One region of the Pseudomonas sp. GL_117 genome, then DNA from elsewhere that is predicted to be linked to it. Evidence: riboswitches for the same ligand, from Rfam matches in the RefSeq annotation. Region 1 holds a riboswitch; the other holds the start of a gene.
The links. A riboswitch is a leader RNA that binds a small molecule or an ion and turns the genes downstream of it on or off. The one in region 1 is predicted to bind cobalamin.
Positions count from the first base shown of each region.

Region 2: another riboswitch for cobalamin. It lies ahead of cobO (cob(I)yrinic acid a,c-diamide adenosyltransferase); the one in region 1 lies ahead of cobW (cobalamin biosynthesis protein CobW).

Region 1 is NZ_CM174418.1:2,664,247-2,671,555, forward strand. Features, by position in the region: gene nfuA (Fe-S biogenesis protein NfuA) at 1-132, shown strand, start outside; gene cobM (precorrin-4 C(11)-methyltransferase) at 263-1,009, opposite strand; gene AC3ISR_RS11990 (cobalamin biosynthesis protein) at 1,080-1,472, opposite strand; gene AC3ISR_RS11995 (CbtA family protein) at 1,469-2,167, opposite strand; gene AC3ISR_RS12000 (CbtB domain-containing protein) at 2,179-2,367, opposite strand; cobalamin riboswitch at 2,465-2,665, opposite strand; gene AC3ISR_RS12005 (hypothetical protein) at 2,698-2,844, shown strand; cobalamin riboswitch at 3,405-3,604, shown strand; gene cobW (cobalamin biosynthesis protein CobW) at 3,698-4,759, shown strand; gene cobN (cobaltochelatase subunit CobN) at 4,763-7,309, shown strand, end outside.
Region 2 is NZ_CM174418.1:4,433,591-4,440,899, forward strand. Features, by position in the region: gene cbiB (adenosylcobinamide-phosphate synthase CbiB) at 1-482, opposite strand, end outside; gene bluB (5,6-dimethylbenzimidazole synthase) at 479-1,129, opposite strand; gene AC3ISR_RS20100 (cobyrinic acid a,c-diamide synthase CobB) at 1,126-2,517, opposite strand; gene cobO (cob(I)yrinic acid a,c-diamide adenosyltransferase) at 2,514-3,125, opposite strand; cobalamin riboswitch at 3,206-3,440, opposite strand; gene AC3ISR_RS20110 (PQQ-dependent sugar dehydrogenase) at 3,540-4,853, shown strand; gene AC3ISR_RS20115 (C40 family peptidase) at 4,987-5,523, opposite strand; gene AC3ISR_RS20120 (C40 family peptidase) at 5,668-6,297, opposite strand; gene hda (DnaA regulatory inactivator Hda) at 6,511-7,215, opposite strand.

The DNA.
Region 1 (7,309 bases):
TGCCAGGGCTGCGGCCAGGCGGACGTGACCCTGCGCGAAGGTATCGAGCGCACCCTGCTGGAGCGTATTCCAGAGCTTAAAGGTGTCCGTGACGTGACCGACCACACGCAGAAAGAAAACGCCTACTACTGAGTAAGGTGTTCACTGCGAAGAAAAAACGGCGCCCCGTGAGTGCCGTTTTTTTTATGCATGCTTTTCAACGCCTTACGCTGTTTTTCTAACAAATGGGTTTAAGTGTGGGAGTGGGCTTGCCCGCATTCCTTCAAGGGCGGTAAAGGTGTGCGTGGCCAGCCCGGTACAGCGACGACTCGCTGAAACTGTCACTGGCCAACACCCGACCCACCACAATCAGCGCGGTACGCCGAAACCCCTTGGCTGCGACCTTCTCGGCAATATCACTCAAGGTCCCGACCGCCCAATCCTGATCCGGCCACGTCGCCCGGTGCACCACCGCAATCGGGCAGTCTGCGCCATAGTGCGGCAGCAGTTCAGCGACGATTTTCTCCAGATGGTTGACCCCCAGGTGAATCGCCATGGTCGTGCCGTGCCGCGCCAGGCTGTCGAAGTCCTCGCCGGGGGGCATGCTGGTCTTATCCGCATAGCGGGTCAGGATGACGCTCTGGGCGATGTCCGGAAGGGTCAGCTCGGTCTCCAGTAGCGCCGCGCAGGCGGCCACGGCGGTGACGCCAGGGATGATCTGGAAAGGGATGCCCAGCTCGCGCAAACAGCGGATCTGCTCGCCAATCGCGCCATACAGGCTCGGATCGCCGGAGTGCACGCGTGCCACATCCTGGCCTTTGGCGTGGGCGGTTTTGATCAGTTCGATGATCTGTTCCAGATGCAACTCAGCGCTGTTGACGACGATTCCTGCCTGGTGACCTTCCAAAACCGCCGCTGGCACCAGGGAGCCGGCATAGATGATCACCGGGCAACTGCGGATCAGCCGCTGGCCTTTTACGGTGATCAATTCCGGGTCGCCGGGGCCTGCGCCGATGAAGTAGACGGTCATGGGGAATTCCTGTTGAAAAGCGGGCGAGCATGAAGATTGCTCATGATCGGGAAGGGCGATTATCGGGATTTTAGTCGGCGCAAGCCAACGCAAAGGTGGCCTGGGCGGTTTTTTTGCGGGTGATCAGCAGGCGCGCAGGGGCGCCAGTGAGGTGCTCGGCCAGTGCCAGGGCGGCGCTTTCGGCGATGCCGTAGCAGCCGGTATGGGCGAAAGCGACAGCGGATCTGTGGCTCAGGCGGTCGGCATAAGCCCCTAGCCCGGCCGCGCTGAAGCAGTGCAGTGGCAGATTCAGCAGCGCGGCCAGGGCGAGTAATCCGGGTTCATCGCGTTTGCGATCAATACTCGCCAAGGCCGTAACGTGCCGGCGCTCGATACCACCCTCGGCGAGGGCGGCGTCGAACAGGCTCAGCAGGGTGTGAACATCACAACCCCGCTGGCAGCCCAGGCCGGCCACCAGGGTCATGCCGAGTATTGATCGTCACGGTTGCGGCGGAACAGCCAGGCGCTGATCAGGCCCAGGGCCAGCCAGAACGCCACGTTGGTCAACTGCGATGCGATCTTGAACTGCGCTTCCAGCGCTTCTGGGGCCAGCATCGAATGCACCTGCGGTTGCGGTGCGCCAATCACGTGGGGAACCACCAGGATTGCCGCCCCCAGTGCTTTGAGCAGCCAGTTGCGACCGAATACGATCAGCGCGATACCGGCCGCGGTGGACGCTGCGGTACCGATCCACCACGTCTGGCGCAGTGCGAGGTCGGCGGCAGCCGTGCCCGGCAGCTCAGGCGGCAGCCCCAGGGTCGGCGCCAGTACGAAGGTCGCGTAACCAGCCAGCCCCCACAGCAGCCCTTGGGCGGTGCGGGTTGGCGCGCGCAGGGTGTACAGGCCGGCGAGCATCAGTGCGAAACCGATTGCCACTACCAGGTTGCCACCTGTGGTAGAGAGCACGCGCTGCCAGCCGTTTTCCGGCTCCCAGGCTTCGGCGTCGTGGGTATGGGCAGCGGTGCCGGCGGTATGCTCGTGCATCACCTCGGCAGGGGCTTTTTCAAAGGTTTCCGCCTGCAAAATCAGCGGGGCGACCCAGAAGCTTTGCAGCAGGGTCAGCAGCAGGGCGGCCAAAAGTCCGCTGAACCCTGCGGTTTGCGCAATACGCTTGATCATTTCGGCAGGTCTCAATGGCACGGGAACGCGGCGCTGTGGCGGGTATCGTGGGCAGCGTTGTGCACCGCCTCGATATGCGAGAAACCGGCGAAATACACCAGGCACGCGCCGAGGATCGACGCACCGATGGCGGCGGTCAGGCGTTGGCTCAGGGTAGAAGTGCGGCTGGCGGAGTGCGAGGTGCTGCTGATGATCGACATGGCGCGTCCCTTTCAGGTGTCTGGGTGAAACGAGCGCATGAAAACCCCGCGAGCCAGGCACGCAGGGTTCTGAACAGCGCCCGCCCACCGCGGGTTTGTTATCTGATTTTTTCGGGCCGGTCTCCGGGCTTGCGAGGGGCTCAATGCCTGAAAACGTCGCCTTCCCATGCCTTGGGCACAGTGGATATGACGTTTCGCTCGCTTACCGTTGCGGGGGCAGCACCGGACTGTCATGCGCACATGAGTCACCGGTTTCCCGTTTCACCCTTTGCAGGGCACCCGAAACAAGATGTGTAGGAGAGCATGGGGGTGGGAGGGGAGTCAATTGGGATGTGGTTTTTGGTGGTGGTGGTGGTGGTGGTGGTGGTGGTGGTGGTGGTGGTGGTGGTGGTGGTGGGGTACATATCCGTTTCTTCGGTAACGGCGGCTTATGGTTCCGCTCTTACAGCGGGTCACTTTGGAAAAGCCCCAAAGTAACCAAAGGGCTCTTGCCCCAACACTCGGCACCTCGCCCAGGCTCGGTGTGCCCTCACTCCGGCTTGAATCCGTGGGCCGCCGTCATCGGCCATCCCTGGCCCAGGACGGCTAACCCGGCGTCCTGCCGGGTTGCCCACGGATTCAAGCCTGCGTTCGGCCAGCGTGTTTAACGGGGCAAGTGAGATCAAAAGCCAGAGCGCGGCGGCCTTGGAGCCGACCGGTGTTTTTTATGGTGTTCACCCTCGACTTTGGGAGCTGGCTGGCCTGCGATGCAGGCGCCTCGGTACATCAGGCGCACCCAGTTGATGCCATCGCAGGCAAGCCAGCTCCCACAGGGGAGCCCGCCCGCTTTCTCGATCAGGCCGGCTGTCAGGCCGCCCAAATCCATGTCGGATTAAGGGCACACCGAGCCTGGGCGAGGTGCCGAGTATTGGGGCAAGAGCCCTTTGGTTACTTTTGGGCTCTTTCCTAAAGTGAGCTGCCGTAAGGAGTCGCCGTTACCTAAATATCGGATATGTACACGAACCCAACCCCATCATTGACCATCCCCCAAGCACTGCGTAGCCTTGCACCCTCGAGGTTCTTCGGCCCAGGCCGAAGCTAAGAAGGGAACGCGGTTCAAGCCGCGGCTGCCCCCGCAACTGTAAAGGGTCCAGTTGACTGCCACGCCACTGCCGACAAGGCGGGAAGGCGCAGCCAGCGCCGGTCGCAAGATCTGCAAGCCCCAAGCCAGGAGACCTGCCTCGCAATCGATTTTTCAATTCAACCGGGCGGGGTGATCCGGTGACGAAATCCGCTGCTGCGCACTGTCGCAGGGCCTATCGTCCCGTATGCCCGCCCCCAAGGGCATCCGATGAAAACACTGGCCAAACTCCCCGTCACCATCGTTACCGGCTTTCTTGGCTCGGGCAAGACCACCTTGCTGCGCCATATGCTCGACAACGCCCAGGGCCGTCGCATCGCCGTGATCGTCAACGAATTCGGCGAGTTGGGCATTGACGGTGAAATCCTCAAGCAGTGCTCCATCGGTTGCACCGAAGAAGAAGCCAACGGCCGTGTCTACGAGCTGGCCAACGGCTGCCTGTGCTGCACCGTGCAGGAAGAGTTCTTCCCGGTGATGCGCGAGCTGGTTGCCCGGCGCGGCGACCTCGACCATATCCTCATTGAAACCTCTGGCCTGGCTTTGCCAAAACCCCTGGTACAAGCCTTCCAATGGCCGGAAATCCGTAGCGCCTGCACGGTTGACGCGGTGATCACCGTGGTCGATAGCCCAGCCGTGGCCGCCGGCACCTTCGCCGCATTCCCGGACCAAGTCGACGCCCAGCGCAAACTCGACCCGAACCTGGACCACGAATCGCCGCTGCACGAGTTGTTCGCCGACCAACTGGCCAGCGCCGACTTGGTGATCCTCAACAAATCCGACCTGATCAGCCCGGAAGACCTGGCCCGTGTGCGCCTGGAAGTCGCCGAAGAGCTGCCGCCGGCCGTGAAGATCGTCGAAGCCAGCAGCGGCCGTCTGCCGCTGGACGTGTTGATTGGCCTGGGCGCGGGCTCCGAAGAGCATATCGACGCTCGCCACAGCCATCACGATCATCACCACGAAGGTGAAGACGACCACGACCACGACGCCTTCGACTCGATTTCCATCGACCTGCCGCAAGCCGACGAGGCGCTTTTGCTCGACGCCCTGACCCAGCTGGTGGTGCAACACAGCATCCTGCGCGTCAAAGGCTTCGCCGCGATCCCGAACAAGCCGATGCGCCTGCTGATCCAGGGCGTAGGCACGCGTTTCGATAAGCACTTCGATCGCGCCTGGGCGGCCGACGAAGCACGCATCACACGTCTGGTACTGATCGGTCAGGACCTCGATGCGGCGGGCCTCGAAGCGCAACTGCGCGCTGCGCTCAGCGTTTAACCCATGCACCTGCTCAGGACCCAGCCCGGTGGTTTCGTCTCGGACGACAATATTGCCGACCTTGGCCAAACCCCCGCTGAACTGGTGATCCTGTGCAGCGGCGACTCCAGCCTGGCGCTGCTGGCCGAAGCGGCCCAGCAGTTGCCCGACGATTACCCGAGCCTGCGCCTGGCCAACCCCATGCAGGTGCAGAACCACGCCTCGGTCGACCTGTATGTCGACGAGGTGTTGCGCCACGCCAAGGTCATCCTGATCTCGCTGCATGGTGGCATCGGCTATTGGCGTTACGGCATCGAGCGTCTGGTGGAGCTGGCCGAACGCGGTGTACAACTGATCCTGGTGCCGGGCGACGATCGTCCCGACCCGGAACTCAGCGGTTTGAGCACCGTTGGCGCACAAGAACGTGATCGCCTGTGGCACTTCCTGCGCCAGGGTGGCTTGGGCAATGCGCTGGATTTCTATCGCTGCCTGGCCAGCGCTTACCTGGGGCGCGACTATGCCTGGGCCGAGCCGCAAACCCTGCCGCGCACGGCGATTTATCACCCGCACAAAGCCAACCCCCGCTTGAATGACTGGCAGGCGGATTGGCAGGCCGAGTTTCCGGTGGCGGCGGTGCTGTTCTACCGCTCTCACTTGCAGGCGGCCAATACCGGTTTTATCGATGTGTTTTGCCAACGCTTGCAGGCTGCGGGCCTGAACCCGTTGCCGATAGCGGTGGCCAGTTTGAAAGAGCCCGGCTGCCTGACGGTCGTCGAGGACCTGCTCGATGAGGTCGGCGCGGGGCTGATCCTGAACACCACCGGGTTTGCCCAATCCAGCCCGGAAGCGCCGCATTTGCGCCCGTTTCGCCGCAATATCCCGGTGATCCAGGCGATTTGCGCCCAAGACAACGAGCCGGGCTGGCAGGCCAGTGAACAAGGCCTGGGCCCGCGCGACTTGGCGATGCATATTGCCTTGCCGGAGCTGGACGGGCGCATCATCAGCCGGCCGATCAGCTTCAAGGATCTGGCCTGGCGCAGTGAGCGCAGCCAGTCGGATGTGGTGTGTTACCGCGCCGCGCCCGAGCGCATGGATTTTGTTGCCGAACTGGCGCGCCGTTGGGTCGAATTGGCACGGGTACCGAATGCGCAGAAACGCATCGCGCTGATCCTCGCCAACTACCCGACCCGCGACGGCCGTATCGGCAACGGCGTTGGTCTGGACACACCGGCGGCGGCGCTGAACATCCTGCGTGCCCTGCAAGCCGAAGGGTATCCGCTGCCCGACGAATTGCCTCCGAGTGGAACGGCCCTGATCCATGACCTGCTCGGTGGCGTCACCAACGACCTCGACAGTATTGATCTGCGTCCCTGTCACCAAAGCCTGGGCCTGGACGACTACGAGGCGATGTTCAAACGCCTGCCCGAAGCCAATCGCCAGGCGGTTATTGAACGGTGGGGCGCGCCCCATAACGATCCGATGTTCCGCGACGGCCGCATGATGATCGCCGGCCTGCGCCTGGGCCTGACTTTCGTCGGCATCCAGCCTGCGCGGGGTTATCAGGTGGACGCCAGCGCGGTGTACCACGATCCCGATCTGGTGCCGCCTCATGGCTACCTGGCGTTCTACTTCTGGCTGCGTCACACCTATGGCGCCCACGGTGTGATCCATGTGGGCAAGCACGGCAACCTGGAATGGCTGCCGGGCAAGGGCGTTGGCCTGTCGGAAAACTGCTGGCCCGATGCGCTGCTGGGGCCGTTGCCGAATATCTACCCGTTTATCGTCAACGATCCGGGCGAGGGTGCCCAGGCCAAACGCCGCACCCAGGCGGTGATCATCGACCACCTGATGCCGCCGCTGACCCGTGCCGAAACCTACGGCCCATTGCGTGACCTGGAACTGCTGGCAGACGAGTATTACGAAGCGCAACTGCTCGATCCTCGCCGCGCCCTCGAGCTGCAAAAGGACATCCTCAAGTTGGTGCGCGAAACCCGCATCGACCAAGAGCTTGAACTGGATAAAGAAGCTGACGCCGCCATCTGGCTCCCGCGCCTCGACACTTATCTGTGTGACTTGAAGGAGTCACAGATCCGCGACGGCCTGCACATTTTTGGCCAGTCGCCTGACGGCCGTTTGCGCATCGACACTTTGCTCGCGTTGCTGCGTATCCCCCGTGGTGATGGGCGCGGCGCGCAGTCGAGTTTGCTGCGGGTATTGGCCAAGGCCTTCGAGTTGGGCTTCGATCCGTTGGATTGTGCACTCGCCGAACCCTGGACCGGTCGCCGTCCCCTGGTGTTGCAGAAGATCGACCCGCAGTTGTGGCGTACCGCCGGGGATACCCGCGAGCGCCTGGAGCTCTACGCGGCGCGCTTGATCGAACAGGCTCTGGAAGGCCCGCTTGAGCAACTGGAGGAGCCTGGCTGGGAAGGCGTGAAGGCCGTCATTGAAAGCCTGCGCATCGTCGTTGCGCCGCGCCTGGATGCCTGCGGCCCGGCGGAAATGCGCGGCCTGCTGGATGCCTTGAGCGGTCGGTTCGTGCCGGCGGGGCCCAGCGGTGCGCCGAGTCGCGGG
Region 2 (7,309 bases), 1.8 Mb from region 1:
GGCACACCGGCAACGACAAACCAGAACAGCGCGGCGAATACCGCGTCGCTGCCGTTCTCCAGTACCGACTCGGTGGCGGCGCGGGCGACTTCGGTACGGTCCAGTTCGCTGGTCTGACGGCTGACAAGGTAACTCACACGCTTTCGCGCTTCGTCCAGGTCATCACTGCGCAGCGCCTGGGCGACCGGGATCACATGCTCGCCAAGGCTGCGCATGCCGAGGGCGCAGTACAACGCCAGGATCTCCAAGATCCAGCCGATATACGGTGCCCACGACAAAGCGGTGGCCAGCAGGGTCAACGGCACCACGGCGATAAACCACGCGGTCACGCCATGGCTGCGCCAGCCCCGGCCACCGCTGTTGAAGCGTTGCTCGATGCGCCCGGCGAAATTGCCGAACGCCACCAGCGGATGCCAGCGCCTGGGTTCGCCCAGCAGCGCATCCAGCGCGACTGCGGCGACACACAGCAAGGCCACACTCATTGACTCACTCCCCAAGAATTTTCGTACAGCATGTCACTCAGCGGCCGCGGCTCGGTCCAGCCTTCGAGTTGCAACATCGGTGCCGGGTAGAACGCAGCGACCGGGCCCAGGCACAGCACAGCCAGGGGTTTGGCGCCGGGCGGCAGGCCCAGCAGGTCGGCCAGGGCCTGGGGCTCGAACAGCGAGACCCAGCCCATGCCCAGGCCTTCGACGCGGGCAGCCAGCCACAGGTTCTGGATTGCACAGGACAGCGAGGCCATGTCCATTTCCGGCAAGGTGCGACGACCGAAGATGTGGCGCTCGCGGTCGTCCATCAGCGCTGCTACCAATACCTCGGCGCAATCGTGGATGCCTTCGACCTTGAGCTTCATGAATTCGTCGGAGCGCTCGCCCAGGGCTTCGGCGGTGCGGATGCGTTCTTCTTCCACCAGTTGCTGGATTTGCCCACGCAGTTGGCGGTCACTGATACGGATGAAGCGCCAGGGTTGCATCAGGCCGACGCTGGGCGCCTGGTGTGCGGCCTGGAGCAGGCGCTGCAGCAGTTCAGGCGCGACGGTGCCGCCGCTGAAGTGGCGCATGTCGCGGCGTTCGGCGATGGCGCGGTAGACGGCCTGGCGGTCGGCCTCAGGGAAGGCGTTGTCGGTCATGGCCTCTTCGCGGGCAAGCCCGCTCCCACATTGGATTGGGTTTCGACGCGATCCCCTGTGGGAGCGGGCTTGCCTGCGATGGCACCCTCCCGGTCCGGCGCAAACAGTGCCGCCACCGCCGCCGGATTCGACGGAAAATAAAAGTGCACGTAGGAAGCCGTCATCCGCCCCTGTCGGAAAACCGCCTCGGCACCACGCCCACCGTTGGGGCTCACGCCACGGGCAATCGGCGTGCAGTCGGTGCTGGTCAGGGAGTGGTGATAGGTGTGACCGCGCAATGTGCCTTCCGGCAGTTCGACATTTTGCAGGGCCAGGGCGGCCAGTTTCTTTTGCATCACGGCATCGCCCTGCAGCAGACCGAGCAACTCGGCACGCTGGCCGTCGACATCGGTGAGCGAGTCCAGCAGGTACAACATGCCGCCGCACTCGGCGAGCAGCGGTTTGCCAGCAGCGTGATGAGCACGGATCGCATCGAGCATCGCGGTGTTTTCCGACAGCGCCTGGTGATGCAATTCCGGGTAACCACCCGGCAGATACAGGCTGTCGGCGTCAGGCAATTCGCGGTCGTGGATCGGCGAGAAGAAGTGCAATTCGGCGCCCATCGCCCGCAACAGGTCGAGGCTGGCGCCGTAGGTGAAGGCGAAGGCTTCGTCGCGAGCCACGGCAATGCGCACGCCGTTGAGCAACGGCTCGGCCTCAATGATCTGCGGCGCAGCGAACGTCACCGGCGGCGGCAATGCGACTTCGCAACTGCTGCCCAGGGCTTGGGCGGCGGCGTCGAGGCGCAGGTCGAGGTCATTCAGTTCGCTGGCTTGTACCAGGCCCAGGTGGCGGCTGGGCAATTCGATGCCGGTCTCGCGGGACAGCGCGCCGTACCAGCGCAGGCCTTCGGTCAGACTGCCTTCGAGCAATTGTGCGTGGCGCAGCGTGCCTACGCGGTTGGCCAGCACGCCGGCGAACGGCAGGTCCGGCTGATAACGCGCCAGGCCCAGCGCGAGGGCGCCGAAGGTCTGGGCCATGGCGGTGCCGTCGATCACACCGAGCACCGGCACGCCAAAGTGGCGCGCCAGGTCAGCGCTGGATGGCGTGCCGTCGAACAGGCCCATCACGCCTTCAATGAGGATCAGGTCAGCCTCGCCGGCGGCTTCCCACAACAGGCGACGACTTTCCTGCTCTCCCACCATCCACATGTCCAATTGATACACCGGCGCACCGCTGGCGCGCTCATGGATCATCGGGTCGAGAAAGTCCGGCCCGCATTTGAACACGCGCACCTTGCGTCCCAGGTTGCGGTGCAAACGGGCGAGCGCGGCGGTGACGGTGGTTTTGCCCTGGCCGGATGCCGGTGCGGCGATCAAGACGGCCGGGCAATGACGGGGCTGATTCAAAGTTCGACGCCCTTCTGTGCCTTGATACCGGCCTGGAACGCGTGCTTGAGCATGCCCATTTCGGTGACGGTGTCGCCCATTTCGATCAGCTCGGGCTTGGCGCCACGGCCGGTGACCACCACGTGTTGCATCGGCGGACGGGCTTGCAGGTCGCTGAGCACTTGGTCCAGATCGAGGTAGCCGTGTTTGAGGGCGATGTTCAGTTCGTCAAGGACGACAAGGCCGATGGCGGGATCTTGCAGCAGCTCGCGGGACACCGCCCAGGCGGCTTCGGCGGCGGCGATGTCACGTTGGCGGTCCTGGGTTTCCCAGGTGAAGCCTTCGCCCATGACGTGAAAACGCACTTGCTCAGGGAAGCGGCGGAAGAACAGCTCTTCGCCCGTGCTGTTGCGCCCCTTGATGAACTGCACCACACCGCACTGCATGCCGTGGCCCATGGCCCGAGCCAGCATGCCGAACGCAGAACTGCTCTTGCCTTTGCCGTTGCCGGTGAGCACCAGCAGCAAACCGCATTCGTTGGGCGAGTTGGCGATGCGCTCGTCGATCACGGCTTTTTTGCGCAGCATGCGCGCCAGGTGGCGTTCGTCGCGTTCAGGGGAATCGGTCATGGCAGCTCTCCGTTGGGGCTGGACAAAAAACGGCGGGCAGGAAAAAGACAAAACAGACAGCCAAGCATCGCCCACCGTGATGCTGTTGGATGTTTCAGGCCGGTCTCCGGGCTCATGAGTGGCGATCGCCGACGCTGCGCCTTCCCATATCGCGGGGCGATACAGTGGCAGAAAGCAGGGTCTTGACTCATTTACCGTTGCGGGGGCAGCGCCGGGATCGCGGCAGCACTGTGTACAAGTGCGCTCACTCACCGGCTTCCCTGTTTCACTCGGTCGACCCGTGGGTCACAGAGCACCTGGAACAAGTCGCGAAGGGTAGAGGGTTGGGGGTGGAGCGTCAATTAAAGCCGGCTTCGCACTTGAACCATCGGACCGCTGCATGCCTCTACCCTTGCAGGTACCCAGGAGAAAAACATGCACAAGACCCGACTTGCCCTACTGATCATGTTCGCAGGCGCCCTCGCCGCCTGCGGTGAAAGTTCGACCTTGCAAGTGTCTGACGGAACCGGGCCTTCCCCCAAGCTACCGGAGCCGAACAAGACCCTGATCCCCACGGTAAACATCGCACCAGCCGTAGGGTGGCCTGCGGGTGCGAAGCCAACTCCCGCCGCGGGCACCCAGGTGGCGGCGTTTGCCGAGGGCCTGGACCACCCGCGCTGGCTGTATGTGCTGCCCAATGGCGACGTACTGGTGGCAGAAACCAATGCGCCGCCCAAACCCGATGACTCAAAGGGCATTCGTGGCTGGGTGATGGAAAAGGTCATGGGCCGAGCCGGTGCGGGCGTGCCTAGCCCGAACCGCATCACGTTGCTGCGCGATGCCGACCACGATGGCATCGCCGAGACCCGGACAGTATTTCTTGAAAACCTCAATTCGCCCTTCGGCATGACCCTGGTGGGCAATGATCTGTATGTGGCGGACTCGGACAAGCTGCTGCGCTTCCCCTACCAACCGGGAGCAACCGCGATCAAGGCAGCCGGTACCAAGGTGGTCGACCTACCCGGCGGTAGCATCAACCACCACTGGACCAAGAACGTGGTGGCGAGCAAAGACGGCCGCAAGCTGTACGTAAGCGTAGGCTCCAACAGCAACGTTGGGGAAAACGGCCTACAGGCAGAAGAAGGCCGGGCGGCGATCTGGGAAGTGGACCGCGCCAGCGGCCAGCACCGCATTTTCGCTTCGGGCCTGCGCAACCCTAACGGCATGGCCTGGGAACCACAAAGCGGCAAGCTGTGGACGGCGGTGAACGAGCGCGATGAAATCGGTAGCGACCTGGTGCCGGACTACATCACCTCGGTTCAGGATGGCGCCTTCTATGGCTGGCCGTTCAGCTACTACGGGCAGCATGTGGATGTGCGAGTCAATCCGCAAAACCTCGACCTGGTGGCCAAGGCGATTGCACCAGACTACGCCGTAGGCCCGCATACCGCCTCGCTGGGACTGACGTTTGCCGAGAACAGCAAATTGCCCGCCCCTTTCACGAATGGCGCATTCATCGGCCAGCATGGTTCGTGGAATCGCAAGCCCCACAGTGGTTACAAGGTGATCTTCGTACCGTTCGAGGCTGGCCAGCCCAAGGGACAGCCGGTGGATGTGCTGACCGGGTTCCTCGACAAAGACGAGAAAGCCATGGGCCGGCCGGTGGGCGTGGTGATTGATCAGCAGGGGGATTTGCTGGTGGCGGATGACGTGGGAAATAAGGTGTGGCGGGTTTCAGCAGCTAAGTAGGTAGGCTTCAGTCCACCACAAACCCCATGTGGGAGCGGGCTTGCTCGCGAAGGCGGTGTGTCAGTCACAGATGTGTGGTCTGATCCGGCGCCTTCGCGAGCAAGCCCGCTCCCACACTCAGATCTCTGTCAGCTCAGGGATTACGTGCCAGACTCCCTGGCAATACGCGCTTGGCGCTCAGGTAAGCATTCTGCCAATACGCCTTGGACAAGGTGTCCAGCTTCACCGTGCCGCCGGTTTGCGGCGCGTGGACGAAACGGCCTTCACCGACGTAGATGCCGGCGTGACTGACCTGTGAGCCGCCGCCGGTGGCAAAGAACAGCAGGTCACCGGTTTGCAGATTCTCTTCACTCACATCCTGGGCGCGCATCACGATCAGTTCGCGGGTGGTGCGTGGCAGGGAAATGCCGGCCGCATCGCGGTAGACAAAACCGATCAGGCCACTGCAATCAAAGCCTGAGTCCGGCGTGTTGCCGCCCCAGCGATAAGGCGTACCGACCAGGCCGAGCGCGCGAAAGAGTACGTCTTCGGCGACAGGCGAGAAATTCTGGGTGGAATAGTTGAACACCGGCTTGGGCTTCACCGCTACGGGAGCGGGCGGTGGACGGCTGGCGCAGGCGCTGAGGAGCGCGGCGCAAACAATAAGAATCAGGCGGGCCGAGGTCGACATGTGCAGAACAATCCTGGTCTGGATGCGGCTTTCGCTGCCGAACGCTGAAAACCAGAACGCGCAAGCAGAGCTCGCGCGTACGGTTTCCAACAATATCCAGGGATTCTAGCGCTTACACGTCAAACTTCAAGTATCACTTTAAGTTTACTTGCTAGCGGTAACCGTCGTCGGGGCCATGGCGAGTGCGCGCTTGGCTTCGATGAAGGTTTTGCTCCAGTAGCTATCGCCCAGGTTGTCGACTCGGACACCGCCACTGCGACGGCTGCTGGAGTGGATAAACTGGTTGTCGCCCAGGTAGATACCGGCATGGCTTACGCGACCACGGCCAGCAGTACTAAAGAAAAGCAGATCACCGGGCTTGAGGTTGTTGCGTGCGACCAACGGTGCATTCACGTTGATCATTTCGCGAGTGGAGCGCGGCAGGTTCATGCCAGCTTCTTCACGAAACAGGTAGCCGATGAAGCCGCTGCAGTCGAAACCGGCTTCAGAGGTACCACCGAAACGGTAACGGGTACCGATCAGGGACATGCCGCGTTCGAGAATGCTGTCGGCCAGGACTGGAAGCTGGTAAGGCTTGTTGCCGGAGAAGGCGCCCAGTTCCTTTTCAGTCGCCAGCTCTTCTTCATAAACAGAAGCAGACTGTGCAGCGACGAATTTTGCCTGATTTTGAACCTGAGGTTTTTGCTGCTCGGCCACCTGTTGAGGGTGGGAGGCGCAACCAAACAACAGGGTAACGAGTGCGAGAGGCACGAGGGGTGCGAAGCGATTTAGCATGGGCACGACCGTGGCTGATGTGTAAAGAAGCCGAGACTATGCCCGCTATCAGATCGATTTGCAAATTCAATCGTGATCTATGTGACTTCTTGTTTGGACGATGACATCTAAGCCCTTAACACCCTATGCAACCGATTTGCGTGGCCAACCCGGCCCAAACGCAGGTTTTCTGGCGCCTGGAATTTGCCGAAAGCCGCGAAAACAAAGGGCTGGCTACCAGCCGAGGGTTTCCTTGAGGAAAGGAATCGTCAGCTTGCGCTGGGCTTGCAGAGAGGCCTGATCGAGCTGTTCGAGCAAATCGAACAACGCGCTCATGCTGCGGGTGCCGCGGGTCAGAATGAAGTGCCCGACCTCATCGGTGAGGTGCAAACCGCGACGGGAGGCACGCAATTGCAGGGCACGCAATTTGTCTTCGTCAGACAGGGGACGCATCTGGAAGATCAGCGCCAGGGTCAGGCGAGATTTGAGATCCGCCAGCTTGACCGGCAGTTCCCGCGGCGAAGTGGATGCAGCGATCAGCAAGCGCCGGCCGCTGTCACGCAAACGGTTGAACAGATGAAACAACGCCTCTTCCCACTCCGCCTTGCCGGCGATGGCCTGCAGATCGTCCAGGCAGACCAGCTCATATTGCTCGAGGTGGTCGAAGATACCGATACCGCGATCCATCAACTCGGCCAACGGCAAATAAACCGCCGGCTCGCCCATCTGTTCAAAACGCAAACACGCGGCCTGCAACAGGTGAGTACGCCCTACGCCGTGCTTGCCCCACAGATAGATCAGGCTTTCGGTCCACCCGGCGTCGGCTTCGCAGAGCCGCTCGACATAGCCGAGTGCAGCGGCATTGGCGCCTGGGTAGTAGTTGATAAAGGTGGCGTCGTCACGCAGACGCACACCCAAGGGCAGCTGAATCGGTTTCATGCTGACTGAACGGCTCCAAACGAACCGCTAGTGGCCTCTGTGTAAAGTTTGCAAAGTTTATACCCGTGACGCCGGGCGCACAATGCAGCAGACC